DNA from 3 places in the Mycobacterium sp. M23085 genome. Region 2 is predicted to be linked to each of the others. Evidence: predicted binding sites of a transcription regulator. Region 2 holds the regulator's gene; each other region holds the start of a gene.
What was found. Region 2 encodes LexA, which represses DNA repair genes until DNA is damaged. Its sites were predicted from a motif close to CGAACANNTGTTCG; they were not measured.
Positions count from the first base shown of each region.

Region 1: ruvC (crossover junction endodeoxyribonuclease RuvC) is a predicted target of LexA. The motif match lies at 7,905-7,918, and genes of this name have one in related genera.
Region 3: cofD (2-phospho-L-lactate transferase) is a predicted target of LexA. The motif match lies at 2,941-2,954, and genes of this name have one in related genera.

Region 1 covers NZ_CP174280.1:1,131,309-1,140,999, reverse strand. The annotation lists gene ACIUM1_RS04740 (NUDIX domain-containing protein) at 1-803, shown strand, start outside; gene pdxS (pyridoxal 5'-phosphate synthase lyase subunit PdxS) at 937-1,785, shown strand; gene tesB (acyl-CoA thioesterase II) at 1,795-2,640, shown strand; gene pdxT (pyridoxal 5'-phosphate synthase glutaminase subunit PdxT) at 2,648-3,244, shown strand; gene ACIUM1_RS04720 (YebC/PmpR family DNA-binding transcriptional regulator) at 3,336-4,091, shown strand; gene ACIUM1_RS04715 (polyamine aminopropyltransferase) at 4,107-5,705, opposite strand; gene ACIUM1_RS04710 (DUF350 domain-containing protein) at 5,702-6,157, opposite strand; gene ACIUM1_RS04705 (DUF4247 domain-containing protein) at 6,184-6,615, opposite strand; gene ACIUM1_RS04700 (DUF2617 family protein) at 6,612-7,127, opposite strand; gene ACIUM1_RS04695 (DUF4178 domain-containing protein) at 7,145-7,756, opposite strand; gene ruvC (crossover junction endodeoxyribonuclease RuvC) at 7,936-8,502, shown strand; gene ruvA (Holliday junction branch migration protein RuvA) at 8,499-9,101, shown strand; gene ruvB (Holliday junction branch migration DNA helicase RuvB) at 9,098-9,691, shown strand, end outside.
Region 2 covers NZ_CP174280.1:1,274,551-1,284,241, forward strand. The annotation lists gene ACIUM1_RS05540 (proteasome assembly chaperone family protein) at 5-976, shown strand; gene ACIUM1_RS05545 (alpha/beta fold hydrolase) at 1,013-2,044, shown strand; gene ACIUM1_RS05550 (PhzF family phenazine biosynthesis protein) at 2,087-2,773, shown strand; gene ACIUM1_RS05555 (peroxynitrite isomerase) at 2,794-3,279, opposite strand; gene nrdR (transcriptional regulator NrdR) at 3,318-3,782, opposite strand; gene ACIUM1_RS05565 (LysM peptidoglycan-binding domain-containing protein) at 3,899-4,393, opposite strand; gene lexA (transcriptional repressor LexA) at 4,684-5,382, shown strand; gene ACIUM1_RS05575 (LGFP repeat-containing protein) at 5,401-7,593, opposite strand; gene ACIUM1_RS05580 (acyl-CoA dehydrogenase family protein) at 8,081-9,241, opposite strand; gene hflX (GTPase HflX) at 9,389-9,691, opposite strand, start outside.
Region 3 covers NZ_CP174280.1:1,979,581-1,989,271, reverse strand. The annotation lists gene ACIUM1_RS08955 (Eco57I restriction-modification methylase domain-containing protein) at 1-283, opposite strand, end outside; gene ACIUM1_RS08950 (coenzyme F420-0:L-glutamate ligase) at 314-1,666, opposite strand; gene cofD (2-phospho-L-lactate transferase) at 1,663-2,664, opposite strand; gene ACIUM1_RS08940 (WhiB family transcriptional regulator) at 3,054-3,392, shown strand; gene ACIUM1_RS08935 (metallopeptidase family protein) at 3,447-3,869, opposite strand; gene ACIUM1_RS08930 (DUF3499 domain-containing protein) at 4,059-4,499, shown strand; gene ACIUM1_RS08925 (phosphomannomutase/phosphoglucomutase) at 4,599-5,999, shown strand; gene ACIUM1_RS08920 (TobH protein) at 5,996-7,096, shown strand; gene manA (mannose-6-phosphate isomerase, class I) at 7,105-8,331, shown strand; gene ACIUM1_RS08910 (FAD-dependent oxidoreductase) at 8,337-9,691, opposite strand, start outside.

The DNA of each region.
Region 1 (9,691 bases), 140 kb from region 2:
CCGACGCCGCAGAGGGGGCGCCCCGGCCCGCGCGGGAGAACGCCGAGAACGAGCTGTCGGCCGCGCTGGCCGTCGTCGATCCGGCGTCGCTGCCGGCCGGGTTGATCGCCGAGCTGGCCGATGCCGAGGCCCGGGTGGTGCTGGCCCGTCGCTTCCACAACGACGCGGTCCGGGACACCCTGGCCCTGGCCGAGCGACCCCTGGTGCGGCTGTTCCACCTCGGCGGGACGGCCGCGCTGCCAAGCTATTTCGAGATCGTCGAGCGGCCGCACGCGCTGGCCCACGGCGATCACGGCGTGCTCAACCATCGCACCTCGGCGCGCGTCGTGCTGCTCGACGACACCGGCGCGGTGCTGTTGCTGCGCGGCTCGGATCCCGCGCTCGCTGCCAAGCACGCGCCGAAGTGGTGGTTCACGGTGGGCGGCGAAGTGCAGCAGGGGGAGCGGCTCGCCGAGGCCGCCGCGCGGGAGCTGGCCGAGGAAACGGGTCTGCGGGTCGCACCGGCTGAGCTGGTCGGGCCGGTCTGGCGCCGCGACGAGGTCTTCGAGTTCAACGGCACGCTGATCGACAGCGAGGAGTTCTACTTCGTCTACCGCACCCACCGTTTCGAGCCGTCGCGCACCGGGCGAACCGAACTGGAACGCAGCTACATCCACGGCCACCGCTGGTGTGACGCTGCCGACATCGCTGCGCTGGTCGCGGCGGGGGAGACGGTGTACCCCATGCAACTATCCGGACTGCTCACCGACGCGGCCGCGCTCGCCGGTGGCCGCACCCCCGGGCCACTGCTGTCCATCCGCTGACTCCGTGGCGTCAACGCGGGCCGAACCGCCTCATTAGACTGGGTCGACAACGGTTGAAGGAGATCAAGCAGTGAATACCGCCCACCCACCGAACGGCGACGGGCGAACCGGAACGGCGCGCGTCAAACGCGGCATGGCCGAGATGCTCAAGGGTGGCGTCATCATGGACGTCGTCACCCCCGAGCAGGCCAAGATCGCCGAGGCCGCCGGCGCCGTCGCCGTCATGGCGCTGGAACGGGTGCCCGCCGACATCCGCGCCCAGGGCGGGGTGTCGCGGATGAGCGACCCCGACATGATCGAGGGCATCATCGCCGCGGTGACCATCCCGGTGATGGCCAAGGCCCGGATCGGCCACTTCGTCGAGGCGCAGATCCTGCAGAGCCTCGGCGTGGACTACGTCGACGAGTCCGAAGTGCTCACCCCCGCGGACTACGCCCACCACATCGACAAGTGGAAGTTCACCGTGCCGTTCGTGTGCGGGGCGACCAACCTCGGTGAGGCGCTGCGCCGTATCAGCGAGGGCGCCGCCATGATCCGCTCCAAGGGCGAGGCCGGCACCGGCGACGTCTCCAACGCGACCACGCACATGCGGGCGATCGGTGGCGAGATCCGCCGCCTGACGTCGCTGTCGGAAGACGAATTGTTCGTCGCCGCAAAGGAATTGCAAGCTCCGTACGACCTCGTCGTCGAGGTGGCCCGGGCCGGCAAGCTGCCGGTCACGCTGTTCACCGCCGGTGGCATCGCCACCCCGGCCGATGCGGCGATGATGATGCAGCTCGGCGCCGAGGGCGTGTTTGTGGGCTCGGGGATCTTCAAGTCCGGCGATCCCGCGCAGCGCGCGGCCGCGATCGTCAAGGCCACCACCTTCTACGACGACCCCGACGTGCTGGCCAAGGTGTCGCGCGGGCTGGGCGAGGCGATGGTCGGCATCAACGTCGAGCAGATTGCGGAGCCCCACCGGCTGGCGGAACGCGGCTGGTAAAAACAGTCCGTGGCGATCGAAGAGATCCTTGATCTCGAGCAACTCGAGGTCAACATCTACCGTGGCAGCATCTTCAGCCCAGAGTCGGGATTCCTGCAGCGCACCTTCGGGGGCCATGTAGCCGGTCAGTCGCTGGTGTCCGCCGTGCGAACCGTGGACCCGCGGTATCAGGTGCACTCGCTGCACGGGTATTTTCTGCGACCCGGGGACGCCAAGTCGCGCACCGTCTTCATCGTCGAGCGCTCCCGCGACGGCGGGTCGTTCGCCACCCGGCGGGTGAACGCCATCCAGCACGGGGAAATCATCTTCAGCATGGGTGCCTCCTTCCATACCGATCAGGAGGGCATTAATCACCAGGACCAGATGCCGGCCGCGCCGCCGCCGGACGGGCTGCCGGGGCTGAACTCGATCAAGGTCTTCGATGACGCCGGGTTCAAGCAGTTCGAGGAGTGGGACGTTCGCATCGTGCCGCGCGATCGGCTGCAGCTGTTGCCGGGCAAGGCCTCCCAGCAGCAGGTGTGGTTCCGCCATCGTGACCCCCTGCCGGACGACCCGGTGCTGCACATCTGCGCGCTGGCCTACATGAGCGACCTGACGTTGCTGGGGTCGGCGCAGGTCACGCATCTCGACGTGCGGGAGCACCTGCAGGTGGCGTCGCTGGACCATGCGATGTGGTTCATGCGGGCGTTCCGGGCCGACGAGTGGCTGCTGTACGACCAGAGCTCGCCGTCGGCCAGCGGTGGCCGCTCGTTGTGCCAGGGCAAGATCTTCACGCAGTCCGGTGAGATGGTCGCCGCGGTGATGCAGGAGGGGCTGACCCGCTTCAAGCGCGGATACCAGCCGACCGCCCAGTGAGCGCGCGGTGAGCTCTCCGAGGATCGGCGTCCTGGCCCTGCAGGGCGACACCCGCGAGCACCTGGCGGCCCTGCGCGAGGCGGGGGCCGAGTCGATGCCGGTGCGCCGGCGCGGCGAGCTCGAGGCGGTCGACGGGCTGGTCATTCCCGGTGGGGAATCGACCACCATGAGCCACTTGCTGCTCGACCTCGGCCTGCTGGAGCCGTTACGGGGCCTGCTGGCCGACGGGCTGCCCGCCTACGGTGCCTGCGCCGGGATGATCCTGCTGGCCAGCGAAATCCTGGACGCCGGCGCGGGCGGCCGCGAGGCGCTGCCGCTGCGGGCGATCGACATGACAGTGCGGCGCAACGCCTTTGGGCGACAGGTCGATTCGTTTGAGGGTGACATCCCGTTCGCGGGGCTGAGCGATCCGGTGCGTGCGGTGTTCATCCGCGCCCCGTGGGTCGAGCGGGCCGGCGAGGGCGTCGAGGTGCTGGCCAGCGCGGCCGGGCACGTCGTCGCGGTGAAGCAGGGCCGCAAACTGGCGACGGCGTTTCACCCCGAGATGACCGGCGACCGGCGCATCCACCACATGTTCGTCGACCTGGTCACCGGCGGCCACTGAGACCGGCGGGTAGTGGCCGGGCAGCCTACCCCGGCCGTCCACGTAGACTCGTCTGGCGAACTTTCGAAGACAGAAGAGGTAAGAGACACCGATGAGCGGCCATTCCAAGTGGGCCACCACCAAGCATCAGAAGGCCGTCAAAGACGCGCGCCGGGGCAAGGAATTCGCCCGGCTGATCAAGAACATCGAGGTCGCCGCACGCACCGGCGGCGGCGACCCGGCGGGCAACCCGACGCTCTACGACGCGATCCAGAAGGCCAAGAAGACCTCGGTGCCCAACGACAACATCGAGCGCGCCCGCAAGCGCGGCGCCGGCGAGGAAGCCGGTGGCGCCGACTACCAGACCATCATGTACGAGGGCTACGGGCCCAACGGCGTGGCGGTGCTGATCGAGTGCCTCACCGACAACCGCAACCGGGCGGCCGGCGAGGTAAGGGTGGCGGTGACCCGCAACGGCGGCAACATGGCCGATCCCGGATCGGTGTCCTACCTGTTCACCCGCAAGGGCGTCGTCACGCTGGAGAAGAACGGCCTGACCGAAGACGACGTGCTGACCGCGGTACTGGACGCCGGCGCCGAGGACGTCAACGACCTCGGTGACAGCTTCGAGATCATCTCCGAGCCGACCGACCTGGTCGCCGTGCGCACCGCGCTGCAGGACGCCGGCATCGACTACGAGTCGGCCGAGGCCAGCTTCCAGCCGTCCGTCAGCGTGCCCGTCGACGTCGAGGGTGCGCGCAAGGTGTTCAAGCTCGTCGACGCGCTGGAAGACAGCGACGACGTGCAAAACGTCTGGACCAACGTCGATCTGTCCGACGAGGTGCTCGCCGCTCTCGACGAGGAGTAACCGGCGGCGTCAGGACTACTCGTAGCCGTGCCGCATGTCCTCGACGACGAGCGGATTGTCCAGGGTGGACGGCTGCACCGGGCGCGGGCCGACGTCGCCGGAAAAGACGCAAGCGGCGTCGAGCACCTCCTGGCTGAGGAAGCGCAACCGCGGCGCATCGGCGGGCACCGTGGGGGTCGGCGGGGTGTCGCCGCGGCGCGCCAGGGCGAATCCCCAGTCACCGAACGTCGGGACGTGCACGTGATACGGCGTGACCGCGTAGCCGGCGGCCCGGATCGTCGACACCGTGCGCCAATAGGCCGTCGGGGTGGAGAAGGGGCTGCCGGCCTGCACCACCATCAGCCCACCGGGGACCAGCGCGCGGGCGATCAGCGCGTAGAACTCCGTCGAATACAGCCGGCCCAGCACGGGTGTGTCCGGATCGGGAAGGTCGACGATCACCGCGTCGAAGCGGTCCACGTCAGGTCCGCGCAGCCACTTCATCGCGTCCTCGGTCAGCACGGCCACCCGCGGGTTGTCCAGCGAACCGCCGTTTGCGGCGCGCAGCGTGGTGCGCGCGATGTCGATCACCGCGGGATCGAGCTCGACTTGCACGATCTTGGAAATGCCGGGCTGGCGCAGTAATTCGCGCGCCGCCAGGCCGTCGCCGCCGCCGAGCACCAGCACCGAATGCGCGCCTTGGGAAACCCCGCCGAGGGCGGGGTAGACGAGGCTCTCGGTGTAGCGGTATTCGTCGCGGGTGGAGAACTGCAGCCCCCCGTCCAGGTAGAGCCGGGTGTCATCGCCACGGCGGGTCACCACGATCTCCTGATAGGGCGTGTGCCGGTAGGCGATGATGGGGTCGGCGTAAAGCCTTTGCCTGCTTGTGGTTTCGATGTCGGCCGAATGCAGCAGCAGGGTGGCGAGCAGTGTCACGGCGGCGGCCAGCGCGCCCAGCGCCAGCACCAGCTGCCGCGTCGAAACCACATGGCGCAACAGGAAAATCGCCACGACGGCGGCCGCCGCCAGGTTGATCATGCCGGTGGCCGCCGCCCCGCGAATCATCCCCAAGTGCGGCAGCAGCAGGAACGGCCAGACCAGCCCGCCCAGCAGCGCACCCAGATAGTCGGCGGCGTTCAGGTTGGCCAGCGTCCGTCCGGCGTCGGCGGCCGGGTCTGTTTCGCGGCCGGTCCGCCGCTGCTGCAGCAGCGTCATCAACAGCGGTACCTCGGCGCCGACCAGGCCACCGATCAGCGCGGTGCTCACCGCGAGCACCCACGTCGACCCGACGGAACCATCCAGGAACGCGAACACCACGTACAGCGCCGCCGCCGACAGGCCGCCGATGATGCCCAGCAGCGCCTCGACGGCGATGAAGGTGATCGCGGCGCGCGCCAGCAGCGGTTTGACCAGCAGCGCGCCCACGCCCAGCGCGGCGATGTAGCCCGCGACGATCAGTGAGGTGGCGACGATCCCGCCGCCGTCGAGGCTGGCCGACAGCGTCAGCAGCGCGAGTTCGTAGATGATGCCGCAGGCCGCGCACGCCGCCACGGCGGCCAGCAACAGCGCCCGCCACCGCCCCGAAGGCCCCGCGCCCGGCGTCGCCTCGGCCGGCCGTAGTTCTGCGGTGCTCATGAGACCGCCGCGGCGGTCACCCCTCCCACGGCGAGCAGGATCAGCGCCACCGCGAACGATCCCGGATGCAGCTGCGGCTCGTCGACGTGCTCGTGGAAGCTGCCCGGTATCAGCAGGTGCATCGTCAGCAGCGCTATCCCTAGCAGGACCACGCCCATCAGCCCGTACACCGCCACGCCGACCAGACCCTGGCCCAGCTGGCTGTAGCTGTTGGCGATCGCGGTGATGATGACGATGGTCAAGGCGATGTACATCGCGCCCGCGACCACCACGGCGTTGGGGCGGCGGTCGATGAACACCAGCTGGCGCAGCTTCCCCGGGGTCAGCACGTCGACCGCGTAGAACCCGACGAGAAGCACGGCCATGCCGACGACGAAGTACAGGATCGTCGCGACTGCGCCCTTGAGGACGGGATTGAGGTCGACGGTGCCGATCTCGACGGCGAGGTACATGGTGCTCTCCTTTGTGGTGGTGGGAGTCACTTGGTTCCGCCGGGGCCGCCGGGGGTGCCTCCGGCGCCGCCCGACGGGGATCCAGGGGAAAATCCGGGGCCCAGGAAGATGAAGGCGCCGTGGCTGTATCCGGCGCTCAGCGGTTCGACGCGGATGCTGCACGGATAGCTGCCATCGGGGCCGACGATGACGATGTTGTTGCTGTAGCGCAGGTATTCGGTGTTGCCGTTGTCCGCCCGGGCGTCGGGTTCGGCATAGTCGGCCAGCGCGTCGGCCACCTGTTCGGGCGACCCGCTGCACTGGTAGCGAGTGCCGTTCACGTCGCGGGCGTACTCGTGATAGTGGCCGGCGACATACGACGCAATGTTCTTCTGCAGCAACATAATTCCGAAGATCAGACACGCCACGCCGGCGACGCCCAGCACGCCGGCGATCACGAACAGGCGGTTGCGGCTCACCGGCGCCACCGGCTGGCCGTGTGAACCACCGTTCCGCCGTTGCCGGCCGGGCGCGCCGGGTACAGGTGCCAGGTCTGCCAGCGCCAGCCGGCGCCGTCGGGTTCGGCGGCCAACACGGTCAGCGCGGCGTCGTCGCCGGGGAACGTGCCGCCCAGCCAGCCCGCGCGGTGGGCACACCGGCCGCGCAGGTCGTGCGCGAGGCGGCGAAAGCTCGCCTCGTCGTGGGTGTCGGTGCGGGATCGCAGACTGTAGCCCGGCGCGTCGGTGCGCTCGGGCAGGTCGGCTCCGAGACTGCGTGCGGTACAAGAGATTTCCTCGGAGAACCGGCCGCCGGGGTGCTCGACCGCGACGACGTGCGAGGCGCCGAGCACGCCGAGCAGCAGCGCCGCAGCACCGGTGGGGTGGTCCAGCCGGCAGCTGGCCAGCGGCGCGGGTACGGGCGCGTTGAGCGCGAGTCCCAGCCTTTCGCCGGAGACGTCGGCCGGAGTCACGGCGAGCTGATGGAGGGGCACCGAGGAGACCTCGTGCTCTACGCCGGGCCGGGCGGGGGCGCCGAATACACGGTGATCTCGCCGGGCGAGACGGACTTGCCCGTCGATACCTCCCACGGCATGTCCGGGCCCCAGCGCTCGAACGAGAGCAGCGCCGACTCGTCGGCGTTGGTGCAGTCGACGAATTCCATCTCGCCGCCCGCAGGCAGGCCGGTGGTGCCTTCGGTCGTGTAGGAGGCGCGGCCGCGCTCGGTCTCGTGGAACGTCACGCCGTCCACGACGTATGGGTCACCGGGTCGCAGCGCCACGTCCTTGCGGGTCACCCACATCGCCAGCTCGAGGCGGCCGTCGTCTTCCTCGACGCTGAACCAGACCGGCTGGTCGCCGCCCTCCAGCAGGTGTTCCCACCACACGAAGGGGCCTTCGCGGTAGGTGACCGAACCGCGCACGATGTAGTCGATGCCGCCGTAGCTGACGATGGCGCCGGGACCGAGCTGGCGCGGCCCGAACTGCGGCATCGCGTCGGAGGCGAGCGGATCCTGGCGCCCGCCCCGCGGCGCCGGCTGCTTGGGCCGCCGCAAAGCCACCACCAGCACCACGATGGACGCGATGAAGAGCATCACGGCGATGATGACCAGCACAGATCCCACGCCAACCCCTCCGTTGCCACATTGCTCGAGCGAACGTGGGCTAAAGCTAACAGCTTTTTCGCGGGTTCGGCGTCGTAACGTCACGCCGGGAATCGGCGGCACGGCCGCGTGTCCTACCGGGAGCCGTCGGCGTCGGCCGTTATTGTATCGAACAGTTGTTCTACCAGGTGGGAGCGGGAATGCGGGTGATGGGCGTCGACCCCGGCCTGACCCGATGCGGTCTGTCGGTCGTCGAAAGCGGGCGCGGCCGAACGGTCGTCGCGCTGGACGTCGACGTGGTGCGCACCCCGTCGGACGCGCCGCTGGCCGAGCGGCTGCTGAAGATCAGTGATGCCGTCGAGCATTGGCTGGCCACCCACCAGCCGGACGTCATGGCGGTCGAGCGGGTGTTCTCGCAACTCAACGTGTCCACGGTGATGGGCACCGCGCAGGCCGGCGGCGTGGTCGCGCTGGCGGCGGCCAAGCGCGGCATCGACGTGCACTTCCACACCCCCAGCGAGGTCAAGGCCGCGGTCACCGGCAACGGCGCGGCGGACAAGGCACAAGTCACCGCGATGGTCACCAGAATCCTTGCGCTGCAGGCGAAACCGTCGCCGGCCGACGCCGCCGACGCGCTGGCGTTGGCGATCTGTCATTGCTGGCGGGCGCCGATGATCGCGCGCAGGGCCGCGGCCGAGGCGATGGCCGCCGAGCAGCGGCAGAAATATCGGGCCAAGTTGGACGCCAAGCTGAAGGCCGCGCGATGATCGCCTCGGTGCGCGGGGAGGTCCTCGAGGTGGCGCTTGATCACGTGGTGATCGAGGCGGCCGGCGTCGGCTACCGGGTGAACGCCACCCCGTCGACGCTGTCCACGCTGCGAACCGGGACCGAGGCCCGGCTGATCACCGCGATGATCGTGCGCGAGGACTCGATGACGTTGTACGGGTTCACCGACACCGATACCCGCGACCTGTTCCTGACGCTGCTGTCGGTCTCGGGCGTGGGGCCGCGGCTGGCCATGGCGACCCTGGCTGTGCACGACGCCGGGGCGCTGCGACAGGCGCTGCACGACGGTGACGTCACCGCGCTGACCCGGGTGCCCGGCATCGGCAAGCGCAGCGCCGAACGGATGGTCTTGGAGTTGCGCGACAAGGTCGGGGTCGGCGTCGCGGCCGGGGGCGCGTCAGCGAGTGCGGCCCTCAACGGCCACGCGGTGCGCGGGCCGGTGGTGGAGGCACTGGTCGGGCTCGGCTTTGCCGTCAAGCAGGCCGAGGAAGCCACCGACAAGGTGCTGGCCGGCGAACAGGGCGCGACCACATCGGGCGCGCTGCGCGCCGCGCTGTCGATGTTGGGTAAGTCCCGATGACGGACGGCTTTGAGGACGGTTTCGAGGACGGCTACGCCGAACGCGAGGTCTCCGGCGCGCTGGTGGCCGGGGAGGGCGACATCGACGTCAGCCTGCGACCGCGCTCGCTGCGCGAGTTCATCGGCCAGCCGCGGGTGCGCGAACAGCTGCAGCTCGTCATCGAGGGGGCCAAAAACCGCGGCGGCACACCGGATCACATTCTGCTGTCCGGCCCGCCGGGGCTGGGCAAGACGTCGCTGGCCATGATCATCGCTGCCGAGCTCGGGTCCTCGCTGCGGATGACCTCGGGTCCGGCGCTGGAACGCGCCGGCGACCTGGCGGCGATGCTGTCCAACCTGGTCGAGCACGATGTGCTGTTCATCGACGAGATCCACCGCATCGCCCGGCCCGCCGAGGAGATGCTGTACCTGGCCATGGAGGACTTCCGGGTCGACGTGGTGGTCGGCAAGGGCCCGGGGGCGACGTCGATTCCGCTTGAGGTGGCGCCGTTCACGTTGGTCGGCGCGACCACCCGGTCCGGTGCGCTGACCGGCCCACTGCGGGACCGGTTCGGATTCACCGCGCACATGGACTTCTACGAGCCCCCCGAG
Region 2 (9,691 bases):
CGCGATGGCTCACCATCAAGACCCAGATGATCAGTACCAGCCAGGGCAGGCTGGCATGTATGAGCTCGAACTGCCGGCGCCGCAGTTGTCGACGTCCGACGGCCGCGGCCCGGTGCTGGTGCACGCCCTGGAGGGCTTTTCCGACGCCGGTCATGCCATCAAGCTGGCGGCCGGGCATCTGAAGGCGGTGCTGGACACCGAACTGGTCGCGTCCTTCGCGATTGACGAATTGCTGGACTACCGATCGCGGCGGCCGATGATGACGTTCAAGACGGATCACTTCACCCACTACGAGGAACCCGAGCTGAGCCTGTACGCGATGCGGGACACCGTCGGCACGCCGTTCCTGTTGCTGGCCGGAATGGAACCGGACCTCAAGTGGGAACGCTTCATCACCGCCGTGCGCCTGCTCGCCGAACGCCTCGGCGTGCGCCAGACCATCGGCCTGGGCACCGTCCCGATGGCCGTCCCGCACACCCGGCCGACCACCATGACCGCGCACTCGAACAACCCGGAGTTGATCGCCAGCTTCCAGCCGTGGATCTCGGAGATCCAGGTTCCCGGCAGCGCATCCAACCTGCTGGAATACCGGATGGGCCAGCATGGCCACGAGGTCGTCGGTTACACCGTGCACGTCCCGCACTACCTCACGCAGACCGATTACCCGGCCGCCGCGCAGGCGTTGCTCGAACAGGTCGCCAAGACCGCGTCGCTGGAGCTGCCGCTGACGGCTTTGGCCGAAGCGGCCGAGGTGATTCGGGCCAAGATCGACGAACAGGTCGAAGCGAGCGCGGAAGTCGCTCAAGTGGTGGCCGCGCTGGAGCGCCAGTACGATGCCTTCATCGACGCTCAGGAGAACAGATCGTTACTAGCTCGCGACGAGGATCTGCCTAGCGGAGACGAGCTGGGCGCGGAGTTCGAGCGCTTCCTGGCCCAGCAGGCAGAGAAGAAGTACGACGACGACGACAAGCCCTAACCGCCCTTACCCCGCACCGACACCAAGGTTGGCGATATGACCGAGCGGAAGCGCAAGACCACGCTCCGCCCGGTGCGTGAAGTCATCGCACCCAAGCTCGAGTTCCGCACCATCCACGGTTACCGGCGGGCCTATCGGATCGCCGGTTCCGGGCCGGCGATCCTGCTGATCCATGGCATCGGTGACAACTCGACCACATGGAATACGGTGCAGGCCAAGCTCGCCCAGCGCTTCACGGTGATCGCTCCCGACCTGCTGGGGCACGGGCGATCCGACAAGCCGCGCGCCGACTACTCGATTGCCGCCTATGCGAACGGGATGCGTGACCTGCTCAGCGTGCTCGACATCGAGCGGGTCACCATCATCGGCCACTCACTGGGCGGCGGCGTGGCCATGCAATTCGCCTACCAGTTCCCGCATTTGGTGGAACGGCTGATCCTGGTCGGCGCCGGCGGCGTAACCAAGGACGTCAACTTCGTGTTGCGCTGGGCTTCGCTGCCGATGGGCAGCGAAGCGATCGCCCTGCTGCGGTTGCCGCTGGTGCGGCCGGCGGTTCACCTCATGGGACGCGTGCTGGGCGTGGCGTTGGGCAGCAGCGGCCTGGGCCGTGACCTGCCCAACGTGCTGCGGATCCTCGACGACCTGCCCGAACCGACGGCCTCCGCGGCATTCAGCCGGACGTTGCGGGCGGTGGTGGATTGGCGCGGGCAGATCGTCACCATGCTCGACCGTTGTTATCTGACCGAAGCCATTCCAGTGCAAATCGTATGGGGCACAAAGGATGTGGTGGTTCCCGTCCGGCACGCGTGGATGGCGCACGCCGCGATGCCAGGTTCCCGTCTGGAGATCTTCGAAGGCTCCGGCCACTTTCCCTTCCACGACGATCCGGCGCGTTTCATCGACGTCGTGGAGCGCTTCATCGATTCCACCGACCCCGCCGAATACGACCAGGCCAGTCTTCGCGCGTTGCTCCGCACCGGCGGCGGCGAGCGGGCCGTCTCGGGTCCCGCTCCCACCCGCGTCGCCGTGCTGAACGCGATGGGGTCCGACGAACGCAGCGCCACCTGATCGCCTTGATCGATGCGGCGCGCGGCGCCGTACAGTCGTGCCATGGGGATCGACGTGACGGTGTTGCGGGTGTTCACCGACCAGGACGGCAATTTCGGTAATCCGCTGGGCGTCGTGGATGCCGGTCAGGTCGAGCCCGCGGACCGGCAGCGGCTGGCAACCCAATTGGGGTACAGCGAGACGGTTTTCGTCGACCTTCCGGCTCCCGGCTCCACCACCGCGCACGCCACCATCTACACGCCGCGAACCGAACTGCCGTTCGCCGGGCACCCGACCGTCGGCGCGACGTGGTGGCTGCGCGAGAACGGTTCGCCGATCAACACGCTGCAGGTCCCGGCCGGGATCGTGCAGGTGGGTTACGACGGCGACCGCGCCGCCATCAACGCCCGCGCGGAATGGGCGCCCGACTTCGCCCTGCACGAATTCGACTCGGCCGAAGCGGTTCTCGCCGCCGACCCGGCGGATTATCCCGATGACACCGCGCACTACCTGTGGGCATGGACCGACCGGGCGGCCGGGTCGCTGCGGGTGCGCATGTTCGCCGCCAACCTCGGTGTGGTGGAGGACGAGGCGACCGGTTCGGCGGCGATGCGGATCACCGACTATCTTTGCCAAGGCCTGCGGATCACCCAGGGCAAGGGCTCCGTCATCGACACCACGTGGAGCGCCGAGGGCTGGGTCGGGGTGGCCGGGCGCGTCATCAATGACGGTGTGAGACAACTGGACTGACGGCAGGCACTCCAGAGTGCTCAGCGCTGCCGGTGCAACGTCGCGGCGAGGTGGTCCTGCAGCGGTTGCCCGACCGCACCCATCTGCACCGTGTAGGACAGCTCATCGCCGTCGATGCGGAAGAAACGGCCAAGCGCCGTCACCTCTTTCGCGCTGGGCGTCAACCCGACCGTGGTCGTCGACATCTGCATCTCGATGAGGCTCCCGGTGACCGAGTACGTGCCGACCTCGATTTCGGTGATGCCGGACGGATGCGCCAGAACCAGTTCGAGGTGACCCGGTTGGGGCACGCGAAGATATCCGGTTTCGGCATGCAACGGCTTGCCGTCGGCCACCGCCTTGGTCTTCTGCCCGTAGGCCAGAAACGGCTTACCGACGTGGGCGAACACGACTTCCTCGAGATAGTCGAAGGGCGGAATCGTCGGGTACTTTCCGGAACCCTGACCAGACCAGGCCCCAACGAGCGGGGCCAGCGCCACAAGGTCGGGATGCAAGTCAGTGGGCATGGACGCGAGCCTAGGCCGGGGTGGCCCGCCGGGTTCCGTCAGCCCGGGGTCGTCACTCCCCGGTGATCGCGTAGCGCCTGGATCTCACGTTCGAAATCGTCCGCCGACTCGAACGACCGATACACCGAGGCGAACCGCAGGTAGGCCACCTCGTCGAGGTCGCGCAACGGCCCCAGGATGGCCAGACCGACCTCGTGACTGGGGATCTCCGGCGAACCCGCGGCGCGCACGGTGTCTTCGACCTGCTGGGCCAGCAGGTTCAGCGCATCGTCGTCGACCTGGCGCCCCTGGCATGCCCGACGGACGCCGCTGATGACCTTCTCTCTGCTGAAAGGTTCGGTGACGCCGCTGCGCTTGACCACCGCCAGGACCGCGGTCTCCACGGTGGTGAAGCGTCGTCCGCACTCGGGACAGGATCGGCGGCGGCGGATGGCCTGCCCTTCATCGGTTTCACGCGAGTCGATCACCCGGGAGTCGGGATGGCGGCAGAACGGACAGTGCATGACCGCTCCTTCGTCGCGCCGACAAGGTACCGCAGGACTTTGAGCGTACCCGCGCCCCGACTTGACCGGCTAATGGAGCCGCCGGGCGCCCCAGAGCCGTTTTGGCACAAGAAGTGTCAGCCCACCGGTGCGATCAGGGTCTGGCCGGCCATCAGGTTGGACGAGTGCAGATCGTTGAGTTCGCGGATGCGGTCGGCGACCTGGGTGGTCGGCGCGTTGGGTGCCACCCGGTGCGCGAAGTCCTGAAGCGACTCCCCCGCGTCGACGCGGACGACCGCGAGCCGGTCGGGTACGTGAGCCGCCGTGTTCGCGGAGTCGCCGTTGAGCGCCTGGCCGACATTCGCGACGAGACCCAGCCACAGCGTGATCGCCCCGGCGGCCAGCGCCAGCCCGATGGTCGACGCCCAGGTGGTGGCACGCCGGCGGTGCGGGGCGACGGACATGGCCACCCCGGTGCCGTAGTAGCGCGTCGCCTCACCCGCCGGCCGCGACGGGGCGGGCCTGCGCGAACGGGCCAGGCCGTCCCGTCCATAGTGAGCGCCCTGAACGGGCCCGTTGATCGGGCGCCGCAGACTGCTGGTACGCGGCGCAGACGTGTGGATGACTGTCATCTTCGTTCCTCCGGTCAACTAGCTCTCGCTCGTGTGTTCGACTCTAATCGCTTATATGTTCGAAACCCGAACATTTGAGCGAAGCGTGTCGCACGAGCAAACGCTAGATCACACCACCGACAAGTTCGTCGGCCTCTACCACTGTCACGAGGCTCAAATACCCGGTATTTCGAAGAGTTACACATTTGTGATTCACCCGGTTCTCGGGTTTTTCCGCGAGCGATCCGACGCCGACACGCCACTCGAACACATGTTTGATTCCTGTTCGCGATGCGGCTACATTCATTGCCATGGGAGACAGCAACGACATTTCATCGGCCGGCCCCGAGGGCCGGTTGCACTCCGTGGACTCCTCGCTGACCGAACGGCAGCGCACCATCTTGAATGTCATCCGCACCTCGGTCACCAGCCGCGGCTATCCGCCGAGCATCCGGGAGATCGGCGACGCCGTCGGTCTGACGTCGACGTCATCGGTGGCGCACCAGCTGCGCACCCTGGAGCGCAAGGGATACCTGCGCCGCGACCCCAACCGCCCGCGCGCGGTCGACGTCCGCGGTGCCGACGAGGAGGTGGCGGCGCCCGCCACCGAGGTGGCCGGCTCGGACGCCCTGCCGGAGCCCACGTTCGTCCCGGTGCTCGGGCGCATCGCGGCCGGCGGGCCCATCCTCGCCGAAGAGGCCGTCGAGGACGTCTTCCCCCTGCCGCGCGAATTGGTCGGCGAGGGCACGCTTTTCCTGCTCAAGGTGGTCGGTGACTCGATGGTCGAGGCCGCGATCTGCGACGGCGACTGGGTGGTGGTCCGGCAGCAGAACGTGGCCGACAACGGCGACATCGTCGCGGCGATGCTCGACGGCGAGGCCACCGTCAAGACGTTCAAACGCGCCGGCGGTCAGGTGTGGCTGATGCCGCACAACCCGGCGTTCGATCCCATCCCCGGCAACGACGCGAGCGTGCTGGGCAAGGTCGTCACGGTGATCCGCAAGGTCTGACCGGGGGCGCGGGCCGGGTCAATCAGCCCTGGTGAAGCCGTTGGCCTGCGCGACCTCTTCGCTCGATAACCAGATTTCGGCGAGCGTGTCTTGATACAGGTCGCTGTCCGGCGTGTAGTACAGCCCGTAACGAGCGCTCGCCTTGATCGGGTATCCGTCGGGCGCCTGGTAGGGATCGTCGAGCGGCAGGTGGATGGTGGGTCGGCCGTCCGGGCCGGCGAGGCCGTTCTCCGAGCCGTCCTCGGCGTCCGCGGCGGCGTGCCGGCCGCTTCGTGCCGGCGTCCCGGCCGCGACCGCACCGGCGACCACGGCCTCCGCCACGTCGGCTCCCGCCGCGGTGTCGGCTGCCGGCTCCGGCGTCGCCAGCTCGAGGTATTCGTCCTGCGGCTCAGCGGTTTCCAGGGCCCCGGTAACGGCGTCGCTGTCCGGCGGGGTGCGGGGAACGGCGACGTCGGGGTACTCGTCCTCGTCGTACACCTCCTCCTCCGCGTAGCCGGCGTCCGGGTCGTCGGCATCGACGTAGGCGGCGTCGTCGGCGGTCTCGGACTCGGCGACCTCGGGAACGGCGTCGGTGTAGTCGGTGTAGTCGGCGCCGGCGTCGGAATACTCTGCCTCCGACAGCATCTCCTCGGAGACGACCGGGATGGAATCGGTGTCGACGGCGTCCGGGTCTTCCTCCTCGAACCCGTAGTCGCTTTCGGCGGGAACCTGACGTTGCCAGCCGACCCGCGCGGCCTCCCGTTCCGGTTCAGGCTGGTGCGGCGCGCTGAGCCCGAAGGGCTCGGCCTCGTGGTCGGAATCGTCGTGTGCCCAGCGTCCGTCGGGGTCGACGCCGAAGTCCCCGCCGTGGCCGGGCGCGTAGCCCGCGGCGTCCTCGGGCCGCGGCCGGCGCCGGCGCCAGACGAAGAGCACCCACACCAACAGCACGAGCAGCACCAGCACCGGAATGGCGGCCATGAGCCACCACCAGTGCCAGGTGAACTTCTTCGGGTGCGCCGGCATGGCCGAACTGCTCGGCTGGTTCTGGCCGGATACCTGCAGGCCGGACAGCAGCGGCGCCAGGTTGGCCGGTTCGGTGCTGAACGTGTTCTTCGCCCGGTTCCACGAGATCTTGCCGCCGGTGAACTGCTGCGAGACCATGTCGCCGTTGACGGCCTGGTCGCCGACCGGCGCACCGAGTTTGCCGGCCGGGGCGCGCAGCTTGTCCCACGCGGCCTTCATCGCCCCGCGCACGACGAACGCGCCGTGATCGGGCGTCCAGAAGATGACCGGCTTGTCGGCCGCGGAGAAGGTGACGATCCGGCTGGACGGCCCGATGCCGCCGTCGGTTTCGTTGGTGGTGGGGAATCCCAGATCGCTACCGGCCGGGCCGCCCAGCGACTCGTATTTGGCCAGGATGTCGCTCTCGACGGCGTTCGCGCCGGTAGCCGGGGTGAAGAACACCTTGCCGCCGGCGAAGTTCTGGGCGATTCCGTCGCCGCCGACGGGATATTGCCCGCCCTGCTTGGCGCCCAACGGGCCGGTGGGTCCGCCGGCCGCGCGCCAGGCCGTGTTGATTGCCGCGGTGGGATCGATCGCCACCTGCAGGCCCTTCAACTGGTCGGCCAGCGCCGGCGGATCGGTGCTGAACTGCTTGGTCTGCCGGTTCCATGAGACCTGGCCGCCGCTGAATTTCTGCGAGGACACCTCGCCGTTGTAGGTCTCGTCGCCGACCGGCACGCCGAGCACCCCGCCCGAGCTGCCCAGCTTGTCCCAGGCGGTGTTGAGGGCGCCGCGCACCACGAATGGGCCGTGCTCGGGCGTCCAGAAAATCACCGGCTTGTCGCTGGCCGAAAAGGTGATCACCCGGCTGTCCGGACCGGACAGACCGGGCACCTCGTTAATGGTCGGGAAGCCCAGATCGCTGCCGGCCGGCCCACCGAGCTGCTCGTACTTGTCCAGGACGGGCCCGTAGGCGAATTTTGCCCCGGTGGCCGGGGTGAAGAACATCTTGCCGCCGTCGAAATCCAGCGCGAAACCGTCCCCGACGGGGTACACGTCGCCCTTGCGGGCGCCCAGCGGTGAGGTGTCGCCGCCGGCCTTATCCCATGCGGCCATCATCGCGGCTTCGGCGTCGCCGATCGGACTCGCGACCGCGGACGGGGCCAGCAACACGGCGGCCAGTGCTGTGGTCGTCAAGCTGACCAGCGCGCTTCCGATCAGCCTGCGCATGTGACCTCTCTGCACCTTCACCAAGCCTTCCAGCCGGCGGATATGGCTCTATCTGCGGCTATGCCCGTACCTGCCATAACCGGCGAGTGGGCGGTACTTGCGCGGAAAATGGACCCGCGCACGATCAGCCTCATCGCCGGGCTCGCATAACTTTGCTCCAGCCAACAAGCAATGCGAAGTCAAATTACAAATTTTACAAAAACGGATACCACACCGATGTCGAAATGATGCCTGCCAATGGCCCCCGCACGATCCGCCGCGGCATCGTTCGCGCGGCGTTGCAGATTTCGCACGGAAAGGCGGCCGAAACGCGGGCTCGGTGACGGCGCCGGCTACCCACCCGCACAGCAGAATTGCGACGGGGCGCGTGGGCAGTCACCGGCAGCCGAGACCAAGGGCCTGACGATGCGCGCAGACGCGGGTGGGTCGCTTTGTCGCTCACCGACAATAGAGTCGCGGCCCGCGCCGGTGTCGAGCAAACGAAACGCTATACGCCGAGGCTGCGGCCGATGATTTCCTTCATGATCTCGGTTGTGCCGCCGTAAATGGTCTGCACCCGGGCATCCAGATAGGCACGGGCAACGGGGTATTCGCGCATGTAGCCGTAGCCGCCGTGCAGTTGCAGGCAGCGGTCGATCAGGTGCACCTGCTTTTCGGTCGCGTACCACTTGGCCATCGCGGCCTGTTCGGCCGTCAGCTTGTGGTCCAGGTGCAGGCGGACGAACTCGTCGACCATCATGCGGACCACGGTCGCCTCCGTCGCCAGCTCGGCCAGCACGAAGCGGCTGTTTTGGAAGCTGCCGATCGGCTTGCCGAATGCCTTGCGCTCCTTGGTGTATTGCAGGGTTTGCTCGAGCACCTGCTCCATGGCCGCGGCCGCCATGATGGCGATCGAGATGCGTTCCTGCGGCAGGTTCTGCATCAGGTAGATGAACCCCATGCCCTCTTGGCCCAACAGGTTTTCGGCCGGCACGTGCACGTCGGTGAACGACAGCTCGGCCGTGTCCTGCGCGTCCAGCCCGATCTTGTCCAAGTGGCGCCCGCGCTCGAAGCCCTCCATGCCGCGCTCGACGGCGAGCAGCGAGAAGCCCTGCGCGCCCTTTTCCGGGTCGGTCTGTGCGACCACGATCACCAGGTCGGAGTTGATTCCGTTGGTGATGAACGTCTTTGAGCCGTTGAGCACGTAGTGGTCGCCCTGCTTGACGGCACGGGTCTTGATGCCCTGCAGGTCGCTTCCGGTTCCCGGCTCGGTCATCGCGATCGCCGTGATCAGCTCTCCGGTGCAGAATTTCGGCAGCCAGCGCTGCTTCTGCTCCTCGGTCGCCAGGGCCAGCAGGTACGGCGCCACGATGTCGTTGTGCAGGCCGAAACCGATGCCGCTGTAGCGACCGGCGGTGGTCTCCTCGGTGATGATCGTGTTGTACCGGAAGTCGGGGTTGCCGCCACCGCCGTACTCTTCGGGCACCGCCATGCCGAGGAAGCCCTGCTTACCGGCCTCCAGCCAGACACCGCGGTCGACGATCTTCGCCTTCTCCCACTCGTCGTGGTAGGGCGCGACATGGCGCTCGAGGAAGCCCCGGTAGGACTCACGGAACAGGTCGTGCTCTGACTCGAAAAGAGTGCGCTGATATTTGATGGCGCTGCTCATGGAAGACCTCCGGCGGCTGGGATTTCTGCAGCCCAACATATACCAACCGGACGGTTGGTAGACAGCCGCCGGGGTCGCGTCCCGTCGGGATTGTGGGGCTGCCCCACGCCGCCGGCACCGTGCCCTGCTAGGAGGGGCGATGCGCGATCAGTGGGCGGAGAACTCGCGCAGCCGGCCGGCCAGGGCCACCGGAACCCGGGCCCGGATGCGCGTCCCGGTGGCGTTGTGCTCCTCCTGCTGGACGCGCCCATCGGCGTGCAGGCGGGCCACCAGGTCGCCGCGGTGGTACGGGATCACCACGTCGACGGCGGTGTCGGCGGGAACGGCCAGCTCGGCCATCCGGCGGCGCAGGGCGTCGATACCGTCGCCGGTGCGGGCGGACACGAACATGGCGCCCGGGAGGGCATGACGAAGCTTGGCCAGCGCCAAATCGCTTGCGGCGTCGACCTT
Region 3 (9,691 bases), 710 kb from region 2:
CGCCGGCCGCGGCGGTGGCCAGCCAGGCGAACAGGCTCTCGGCGTCGACCGGAGCGAACCGGCGGGACTTGGCCGCCTCGTCGGCGATCAGCTCGACGCCGCGCACCTGGTCGCTGAGGCGAGCCAGCTCGCGCAGGATCGCGCCGTCGCCGCACGAGGGTTCGACGATCTTGGGTCCCGCCGCGCGGACCCACGCAGCGAGGAAGCGCGCCACCGGGGCGGGGGTGTAGTAGCCGCCGCGGGCCTTGTCGGCCGACGCCGCCGCCTTGCCCGCGAAATTCATGGGCTCAGTATCACTTGCGGATCAGCAGAATCACTTGCGGATCAGCAGATCGCCGGGGTCTGCCGGATCACGGGGCCCGCCCGGTTCGGCGGCATAACCGATGGCGACGGCGCCCAACGGCTCCCAGTCGGGGGGCAGCCCCAGCTCGGCGCGCACCAGGTCCGCGGCGAAGATCGTCGAGCCGATCCAGCAGCTGCCCAGCCCGCGGACGGCCAGCGCGACCAGGAGGGCCTGCACGGCCGCGCCGACCGCGACGGTGAACATGGTGTGCTCGGCGTCGGTGCGGGCGGCGTCGGGATAGGAGTGCGCGCCGTCGGGCACCAGGATCGGGATGACGACTTCGGGCGCGTCATAGAGGATCTGGCCGCGCGCCACCCGGCGGTCGATGGAGTCGGCGGGCCGGCCGTCACCGGCGAGGTCGGCGCGCCACTTGTCCTTCATCCGGTCCAGCAGCCGGGTCCGGGTGGCCGGCGTCTGCAGCCAGACGAACCGCACCGGGCGGGTGTGGTGCGGGGCCGGCGCGGTGAGTGCCTCGGCGACGGCGGCCTCCAGCAGATCCTCCGGCACCGGCTCGGCGCTGAACCGGCGCACCGACCGGCGCAGCAGCTGCGCCTCACGGCGGCCCATCTCGAGGGCTTCGGCGGTGCCGAGCCAGAACAGGTCCTCGGTGCCGGGCCGCAACAATCGCCGCGCGGTCGAACCGTCGTCGGTCACCGACAGGCCGCGCACCACCGCCACCGGCATCGCGGTCAGTTTGCCCTTGACCAGATCGGCGGCCGCGGCGATCTCGTCGGCGATCGCCACCTCGGTGACCAGCAGCTCGTTGCCGTGCTGATCGACGGCCCCCGAATAGCCGTGCAGCACAGTCAGACCCGCCGCGCCCACGGCGGCGTCGGTCTGGCCGTTGCGCCAGGCGCGGCCCATCGTGTCGGTGATGACCACGGCGACTTCGACACCGAGCCGCTCGCGCAGCCCGGCCCGCAGCGCCGCGGCGCTGCCGTCCGGGTCGACCGGAAGCAGCGCCAGTTCGTCGCGCCCGACGTTGGATCCGTCCACGCCCGCGGCGGCCTGTACCAGGCCGATCCGGTTCTCGGTGATCAGCGTCCGGCCCTTGCGGGCCAACACCCGGACGGCTTCGTCGTCGACCAGCTTGCGCCGCAGTTGGTCGCGCTCCTCGGGATCCCGCGGCGCCGGCACCAGCCGGCCCTCGCATTTGGACACCGCCTTGCTGGTGACCACCACGACGTCGCCGTCGCGCAGCCACGGTGCGGCCGCGGTGACGGCCGCACCCAGATCGTCGCCGGGCCGGAATTCGGGCAGCCCGGCGACGGGCAGGATTTCGATCGCGGCTGCGGTGCCGTGCTCGCCGGGCGGGCCGGTCACGGGGACACCCCCGCCAGCTCCAGCCCGGCCCTGACCATCTCGGCGGTCGCCTTGGGGTCGGCCATCACGAGCGGCACCGAACGCACCGCGACGCCGTCGATGTCGGCGCGATCCTCCTCGCTCACCAGCCAGCCGTCCAGGATGCCGGTGCCGCGGCGGGCGCCGTAGTGGCGGCCGACCGCCTCGGCGGTCGACTCGACCCCGATCACCGACAGGCAGGCATCGGCCATGCCGCGCAATGGCTTTCCGCCGATGATCGGCGAGTACCCGACGACCGGGGCGCGCGCCGCGCGCAACGCCCCGCGAATGCCGGGGACGGCGAGGATTGCGCCGACGCTCACCACCGGGTTCGACGGCGCCAGCAAGATGACGTCGGCGTCCGCGATGGCCGCCGTGGCATCGGTTGTGGCGGCCGCCTTTTCGGCGCCGACGAAGGCGAAGCTGTGCGTGGGTACCTGGGCCCGGTAGCGCACCCACCACTCCTGGAAGTGGATGGCCCGGCGGCTGCCGTCGTCGGGATCGGTTATCACCACATGGGTCTCGCACCGGTCGTCGCTGGCGGGCAGCAGCCGCGCGCCGGGTTGCCAGCGGTCGCACAGCGCGGTGGTGATCTGCGACAGGGGGTAGCCGGCGTTGAGCATCTGGGTGCGGACCAGGTGGGTGCCGATGTCACGGTCGCCGAGTCCGAACCAGTCCGGCTGCACTCCGTAGCGCGCCAATTCCTCTTTGGCGTGCCAGGTTTCGTCGCGGTGCCCCCACCCTCGCTCCGGATCTACACCTCCACCTAAGGTGTACATGCAAGTGTCCAAATCGGGGCAGACCCGCAGTCCGTGGATCCAGGCGTCATCGCCAATGTTGACGATCGCCGACACCTCGTGACGGCCCGCCTCGCTGTCCGGGCGCTGTTGCGTTTGAAATTGACCGAGCCCGAACAGCTGTTGAACCCCCAGCAGGAAGCGGGCGCCGCCAACCCCACCGACCAGAACGGTGACCTTCACATTGCACGACAGTACTGCCCGGCAACGGTGCCGTGGCGGGCCCGTCTGGGGTGCCTCAAAGTTGCGGTTCCCCAGCGGTTGTGGGTAACTCGTGGGAAAGTTGAGGGTTGTGTGATCGACACGCCGAAGGCGCAAGACAACAGAAACGCCGAAATTCGATCACGAGATGGTATGGAAATGCGCCGAAGTGCTTGACCCGGCAGATCAACCCGTGTCTAATCACAACAGTGTCATTTCCCGGTTGGCCGGCCGACTCCGGTGTCGCAGACCGAGATTCGATCACTTGTTCGAATTGTCTGTACATCAGAACAGTGGGAAACCAATCACTCTCTCTCAATCAAGCTGAGGAGGCGGACGACCGTATGTCATACGAAACGTTTCGAGGCGCCATGGCGAGCACGCCGCATACCGACATCGACCCGGCACTGGACCGTCCCGCTCGGCCGCATCTGACCGTGGTCCCTGATGCGCCAATCGGTTTCGAGCCCGAGCCCCTGCCGGAGCCGGCCGCCGACCAGTGGCAGGACCGGGCGCTGTGCGCCCAGACCGACCCCGAGGCCTTCTTCCCGGAGAAGGGTGGTTCCACCCGCGAGGCCAAGAAGATCTGCCTGGGGTGCGAGGTGCGTCATGAGTGCCTCGAGTACGCCCTCGAGCACGACGAGCGCTTCGGTATCTGGGGCGGTTTGTCCGAACGCGAGCGCCGCCGCCTCAAGCGCGGCATAATCTGACGCACGCTGATCGCAACGCGCGCTGAGCGTTCAGCACTCGACGCGCAATGAGAGTTATTCGTCGTCGATCGTCGGATCGATGACCGACGGCTCGACGTCGAGGTAGATGGCGACCTGGGCCACCAGGATTTCGTGCAGCAAGTCGCCGAGCTCGACGGTGTCTTTGGCCCTGCGCTCAATTGGCTTGCGGAACAACACAATTCGCGCCCGCGTGGAGTTGCCGCGGATGTCGACGCCGGCCGGGATCAACCGCGCCAGCGGGATCGGCCCATCGGCGATCACCTCGGGTGGCCACTGCACACTCTCGGGATCTTTGGCCGAGATGCGCGGAATCTCATCCACCGCCACGTCCAGCTCGGCCAGCCGGTCCTGCCAGCTCCGCTCGATCGGTTCGTAGGCCTCCAGCACCGCCATGTCGAACCGCTCGGCGCGGCTGCGCCACGCCGGCACGGTCGGGGGCAACAGCGGTCCGCGCATATCGCGGCCCCTGCGGAAGAGTCGATGGGTAGCGGTTCGCCGCGGAGCCGAACCGTCGGAAAACCGATCTCTTCGCGGGGAACTGCGCGAATCGCCCACGCGCCCGATGGTAACGGTTGCACATCGAGGCCCCAGGAGTTGCGCGTGTCCGGCGCTTCGGCGGCGTTTGCGCACGATAGCCTTTCGCTCGTGAACGTTCCCCGTCGCTGTTGCCGGCCCGGGTGCCCGCACTACGCCGTGGCGACCCTGACGTTCGTCTATTCGGACTCGACGGCAGTCGTCGGTCCGTTGGCGACCGCGCGGGAACCGCATTCCTGGGATTTGTGCGTCAACCATGCCGGCCGGATCACCGCGCCCCGCGGGTGGGAGCTGGTACGCCACGCCGGCCCACTGCCCACCCACCCCGACGAGGACGACCTGGTCGCCCTGGCCGACGCGGTGCGCGAGGGCGGCGGCGAACGCGGAGTCCCGTACCTCGCCGCGACGCCGGTGAACGGCTTCGCCGACGCGCACATCCACCATGGCGGAGCGCAGGCCACCGCGCCCAGCAGCAGCCTGCTGGCACCGCCCGAGCATCGGTCCGGACGGCGCCGCGGACACCTGCGCGTGTTGCCCGATCCCAGCGACTAGTGACGGGCCCGGCGCGAAATCCTCACGCACCGCGGCGGCTCCAGTTCTTCGTGGCCCGATAGGCTGACGGCCAAGAGTTCACGTCGTCAGGAGTCCCGCATGTCTCGGCCCGCCGCGACTGTCCACCGTGTCGTCAAGGCTTACGACGTGCGTGGGTTGGTCGGCGAAGAGCTCGACCAGCCGCTGGTCACCGATCTCGGTGCGGCCTTCGCCCGACTGATGCGCGGCGAGGGTGCCCTACAGGTCGTGATCGGCCACGACATGCGCGACAGTTCGCCCGCGCTGGCCGCCGCGTTCGCCGCCGGGGTGACCAGCCAGGGGCTGGACGTGGTGCGCATCGGCCTGGCGTCCACCGATCAGCTCTACTTCGCCTCGGGGCTGCTGGACTGCCCGGGCGCCATGTTCACCGCGAGCCACAACCCGGCGGCCTACAACGGCATCAAACTGTGCCGGGCGGGGGCCAAACCGGTCGGCGCCGACACCGGCCTGCGCGTCGTCGCCGATGAGGTGATCGCCGGCGTCGAGGGCTACGACGGGGAACCGGGAACCGTCAGCGACCGCGACGTGCTGACCGACTACGGGCAGTTCCTGCGGTCCCTGGTGGACACCTCCGGGCTGCGGCCGCTGCGGGTGGCCGTCGACGCCGGCAACGGCATGGCCGGCCTGACCACGCCCGCGGTGCTCGGCCCGATCGGCTCGATCACGTTGGAGCCGTTGTACTTCGAGCTCGACGGTTCGTTTCCCAATCACGAGGCGAACCCGCTGGATCCCGGCAACCTGCTGGACCTGCAGGCCTATGTGCGCGAGACCGGCGCCGACATCGGGCTGGCCTTCGACGGTGACGCCGACCGCTGCTTCGTGGTCGACGAACGCGGCGACCCGGTGTCGCCGTCGACGGTGACCAGCCTGGTGGCCGCGCGCGAACTGGGCCGGGAGATCGGCGCGACGATCATCCACAACGTGATCACCTCGCGCGCGGTGCCCGAGCTGGTCACCGAGCGCGGCGGCACACCGCTGCGCTCCCGGGTGGGGCACTCCTATATCAAGGCGCTGATGGCCGACACCGGCGCGATCTTCGGCGGGGAGCATTCGGCGCACTACTACTTCCGCGACTTCTGGGGCGCCGACTCCGGGATGCTCGCGGCGCTGTACGTGCTGGCCGCGCTCGGCGAGCAGCACCGCCCGCTGTCCGAGTTGACCGCGGACTACCAGCGCTATGAATCGTCCGGCGAAATCAACTTCACGGTGGCCGACGCCGGCCACTGCACCGAGGCGGTGCTGAAGTCGTTCGGCGCCCGGATCCACTCCCTCGATCACGTGGACGGGGTGACGGCCGATCTGGGCGACGGCAGCTGGTTCAACCTGCGCAGTTCCAACACCGAGCCGTTGCTGCGGCTGAACGTGGAGGCGCGCACCGCCGAGGACGTGGCCGCGGTGGTCGCCCAGATCAGTGCGGAGATCACCGCGGCCGCCGGGGCGGGCGTGAAGGCCGCCCCGTGAACGCCACCCGGGCGATCGATCTGGAGGACACCGAGGGCCTGCTGGCCGCCGATCGCGACGGCCTGCTGCGGGCGGCGTCGTCGGCCGGTGCCCAGGTGCGTGCGATCGCCGCCGCGGTCGACGAGGGCGCGCTGGACCCGCTGCGCGCCGAGGAGCGTCCGCGCAGTGTCATCTGGGTGGCCGGGCGCGGTACCGCCGAGACCGCCGGCGCGATGCTGGCCGCGACCATGGGTGGCATCGCGTCGCAACCCTTCACTCTCGCCGACGCGGCACCGCCGTGGGTGGGTCCGCTCGATGTGCTGGTCGTCGCGGGCGGCGACCCGGGTGATCCGGCGCTGGCCGCCGCCGCCTCGACCGCGTTGCGCCGCGGCGCGCGGGTGGTGGTGGCGGCGCCGTATGAGGGCCCGCTGCGGGACGCCACCGCCGGGCGCGCCGCGGTGCTGGCGCCCCGGCTGTCGGTTCCCGACGAGTTCGGCCTGTGCCGCTACCTGGCCGCCGGGCTGGCCGTGCTGCACGCCGTGGACCCGCGGCCCATCGTCGACCTGGCGGTGCTCGCCGACGAGCTGGACGCCGAGGCGCTGCGCAACAGCGCCACCCGCGAGCTGTTCACCAATCCGGCCAAGCTGCTGGCCGCGCGGATCGCCGAGCGCCAGGTGGCGCTGGCCGGCGACGGTGCCGCGACACTGGTGCTGGCCCGGCACGGCAGCTCGGTGCTGCTGCGGGTCGCGAACCAGGTGACCCCGGCGACCGGGCTGGCGGACGCGCTGGTCGCCCTGCACGCGGCGGCCTCGGACGGCTTCGAGGATCCCGACGCCGCCCTCTTTCACGACGAGGAGATCGACGGGCCGCTGCCGCAGCGGTTGCGGGTGCTGGTGGTGGTCCTGGCCGCCGAGCAGGCGGCGGTGGCCGCCCGGACCGCCGGGCTGGACAACGTGTACCTGCTCGCGGCCGAGGATGTGCCCGACGGGCCCGGCGGCTCGGCGGGCTACGACGTCTCGCCGGCGCTGGGGGGCCCCGGTAGCCCCGAGCAGCAACTGGCAGTATTGGCCGTCCGGCTCGAGATGGCCGCGGTTTATATGCGACTGGTACGGGGATAGATACAACAGTGGAACTGCTTCGCGGGGCCTTGAGAACCTATGCCTGGGGTTCGCGTACCGCCATCGCCGAGTTCACTGAGCGTCCGGTGCCCGCAGCGCATCCGGAGGCCGAGCTCTGGTTCGGGGCGCACCCCGGCGATCCGGCCTGGCTGGAAACCGACAACGGCGAGATCACGTTGCTGGACGCGCTGGTCCGCGACCCGGAGGGACAGCTCGGTCCGGTGTCGCGGGCGCGCTTCGGTGACGTGCTGCCGTTCCTGGTCAAGGTGCTGGCCGCCGACGAGCCGCTGTCCCTGCAGGCCCACCCGAGCGCCGCGCAGGCGGCCGAGGGCTACCTGCGCGAGGAGCGGGTCGGCATTCCACTGACCTCGCCGGTGCGCAACTATCGCGACACGTCGCACAAGCCCGAGTTACTGGTCGCGCTGCACCCGTTCGAGGCGCTGGCCGGGTTCCGGCAGGCCTCCCGCACCGTCCAGCTGCTGCGCGCCCTGGCCGTCTCCGATCTCGACCCCTACATCGACCTGCTGAACGATCAGTCCGACGCCGACGGGCTGCGCGCGCTGTTCACCACCTGGATCACCGCGCCGCAACCCGACATCGACGTGCTGGTGACGGCCGTGCTGGACGGCGCCATCGCGTATTTGAGCTCGGGTGCAACCGAATTCGCCGCCGAGGCCAAGACGGTGCTCGAGCTCGGCGAGCGCTATCCCGGTGACGCCGGCGTGCTGGCGGCGTTGCTGCTGAACCGCGTCAGCCTGGCCCCGGGCGAGGCCATCTTCGTCTCCGCCGGCAATCTGCACACCTACCTGCGTGGCTTCGCGGTTGAAGTGATGGCCAACTCCGACAACGTGTTACGTGGCGGCCTGACCCCCAAGCACGTCGACGTGCCCGAGCTGCTGCGGGTGCTGGACTTCGCGCCCACCACCGAGGAGCAGCTGCGCCCGCACATCCGCCGCGAGGGCTTCGGCCTGATCTACGAGACCCCGACCGACGAGTTCGCCGTCGCGCGCCTCGAGCTCGACGACGAGTACGTCGGCCATGAGGTGGACGCCACCTGCAGCCACGACGGTCCGCAGATCCTGTTGTGCAGCCAGGGATCCACGACGGTGCACGGCAAATCGGGGTCGCTGACGCTGAAGCGGGGGATGGCCGCCTGGGTGGCGGCCGACGACGCCCCCATCCGGCTGGTCGCGCACGAACCCACCAAGCTGTTCAGGGCGACGGTTGGGTTGTGAGGGGGCTAATCCCGATGGTGGCGACCCGCTTCGCCCGGCTCCGCCGCGCTTGCGATCGCCACGCGCCGTTTGGTGGCTTCCCGCCGCTCGCCCAGCCACAGCCGCAGGTTGTGCGCCATCGCGCGGCCGATGATGCGCGGCGGCGGAACCATATAGAGGCTGTCGAGTAGCGAGAATCGCCGCAAGAACCACTCCGCCAGCACGGGTTCGGTCTCGGCGGCGCCCAGGAACTGGTCGAACAGCGCGCCCGAGGGCCGCCACCACCAGGGAACCGGGCCGTTGGCGCCGGCATGGTGGAACGTGACGTCGCCGATCGCGTTCATCATCCACACCGGGAAGGTGCTCTTGGCGGTGGCCCGGTTCAGCTCCGCGGCGACCTCATCGTCGGGGAGTCGCAGCGCCCGGCGTAGGTGCCCGGCCTGCAGCGAGGTCATCGTCATGCCCTGCCCGTAGGTGGGATTGAAGCTGGCCACCGCGTCGCCGAACGCGATGATGCCGGCCGGCAGTCGGTGCAGCTTGTCGTAGCGGCGCCACTTGCTGGCCGGGAAGGCATGAAACGCCGGATCGCCCAGCGGCTCGGCGCGCGTCAGCGCGGCGTTGAAGTGGGGCGGGAGCAACCGGGTCGCCAGCTCCAGCATCTCGGGGAAGGTTTTCGGCGGTTTGGCGTTTGCCACACCGAACGTGGTCAGCACCCAGGCGCCGTCCTCGTAGCACAGCATGCCCAGTCCCAGGGACTGGTCGTGGGAGGCGCCGGCGACCACCACCTTCTCCGCGATCAGCCCGTCGGGGATGGCAAACCGCTGGGTGGCGTAGTGGATGCCGATGTCCAGCACCTGTTCGACCGGGCGCTCGAACCCCCAATCCGTCAACCACACCGGCAGCCGGGTGCCGCGGCCCGCCGCGTCGACGACCAGGTCCGCCGCCACGAACTCCGGGCCGTCGTCGTCGGGGCCGGAAGGATCCAGCAGCACGCCGGTCACCCGTTGTCGCGCGCGGTCGTACCGCGGCTCGGCCACCGAGCGGCGCGCCACGCTGACGTTGTCGAGGTCGCGGACCCGTTTGCGCAGCTGCCATTCCAGGTGCGGGCGGCTGGGCACGTAAGCGGTGAATTCGTCCCGCAGGGTCTGCCCGGTGCCCAGCACGTGGCCGGCGGCGCCCAGGTGGATGCAGTCGGGCCGGTTCTGCAGCTTGACCACGCCGGCGGACACCATGTCGTCGAGCAGGCCGGGAAAAAGGTCCTCGAATTCGATGGCCCCGCGCGCCATCAGCATGTGCAGGTGGCGGTCCTGGGGCACCGTCGCGCGGTTCGCCGGTTCGCCCGGCAACTCGTCGCGCTCGTACACCGTCACCCGTGCATACG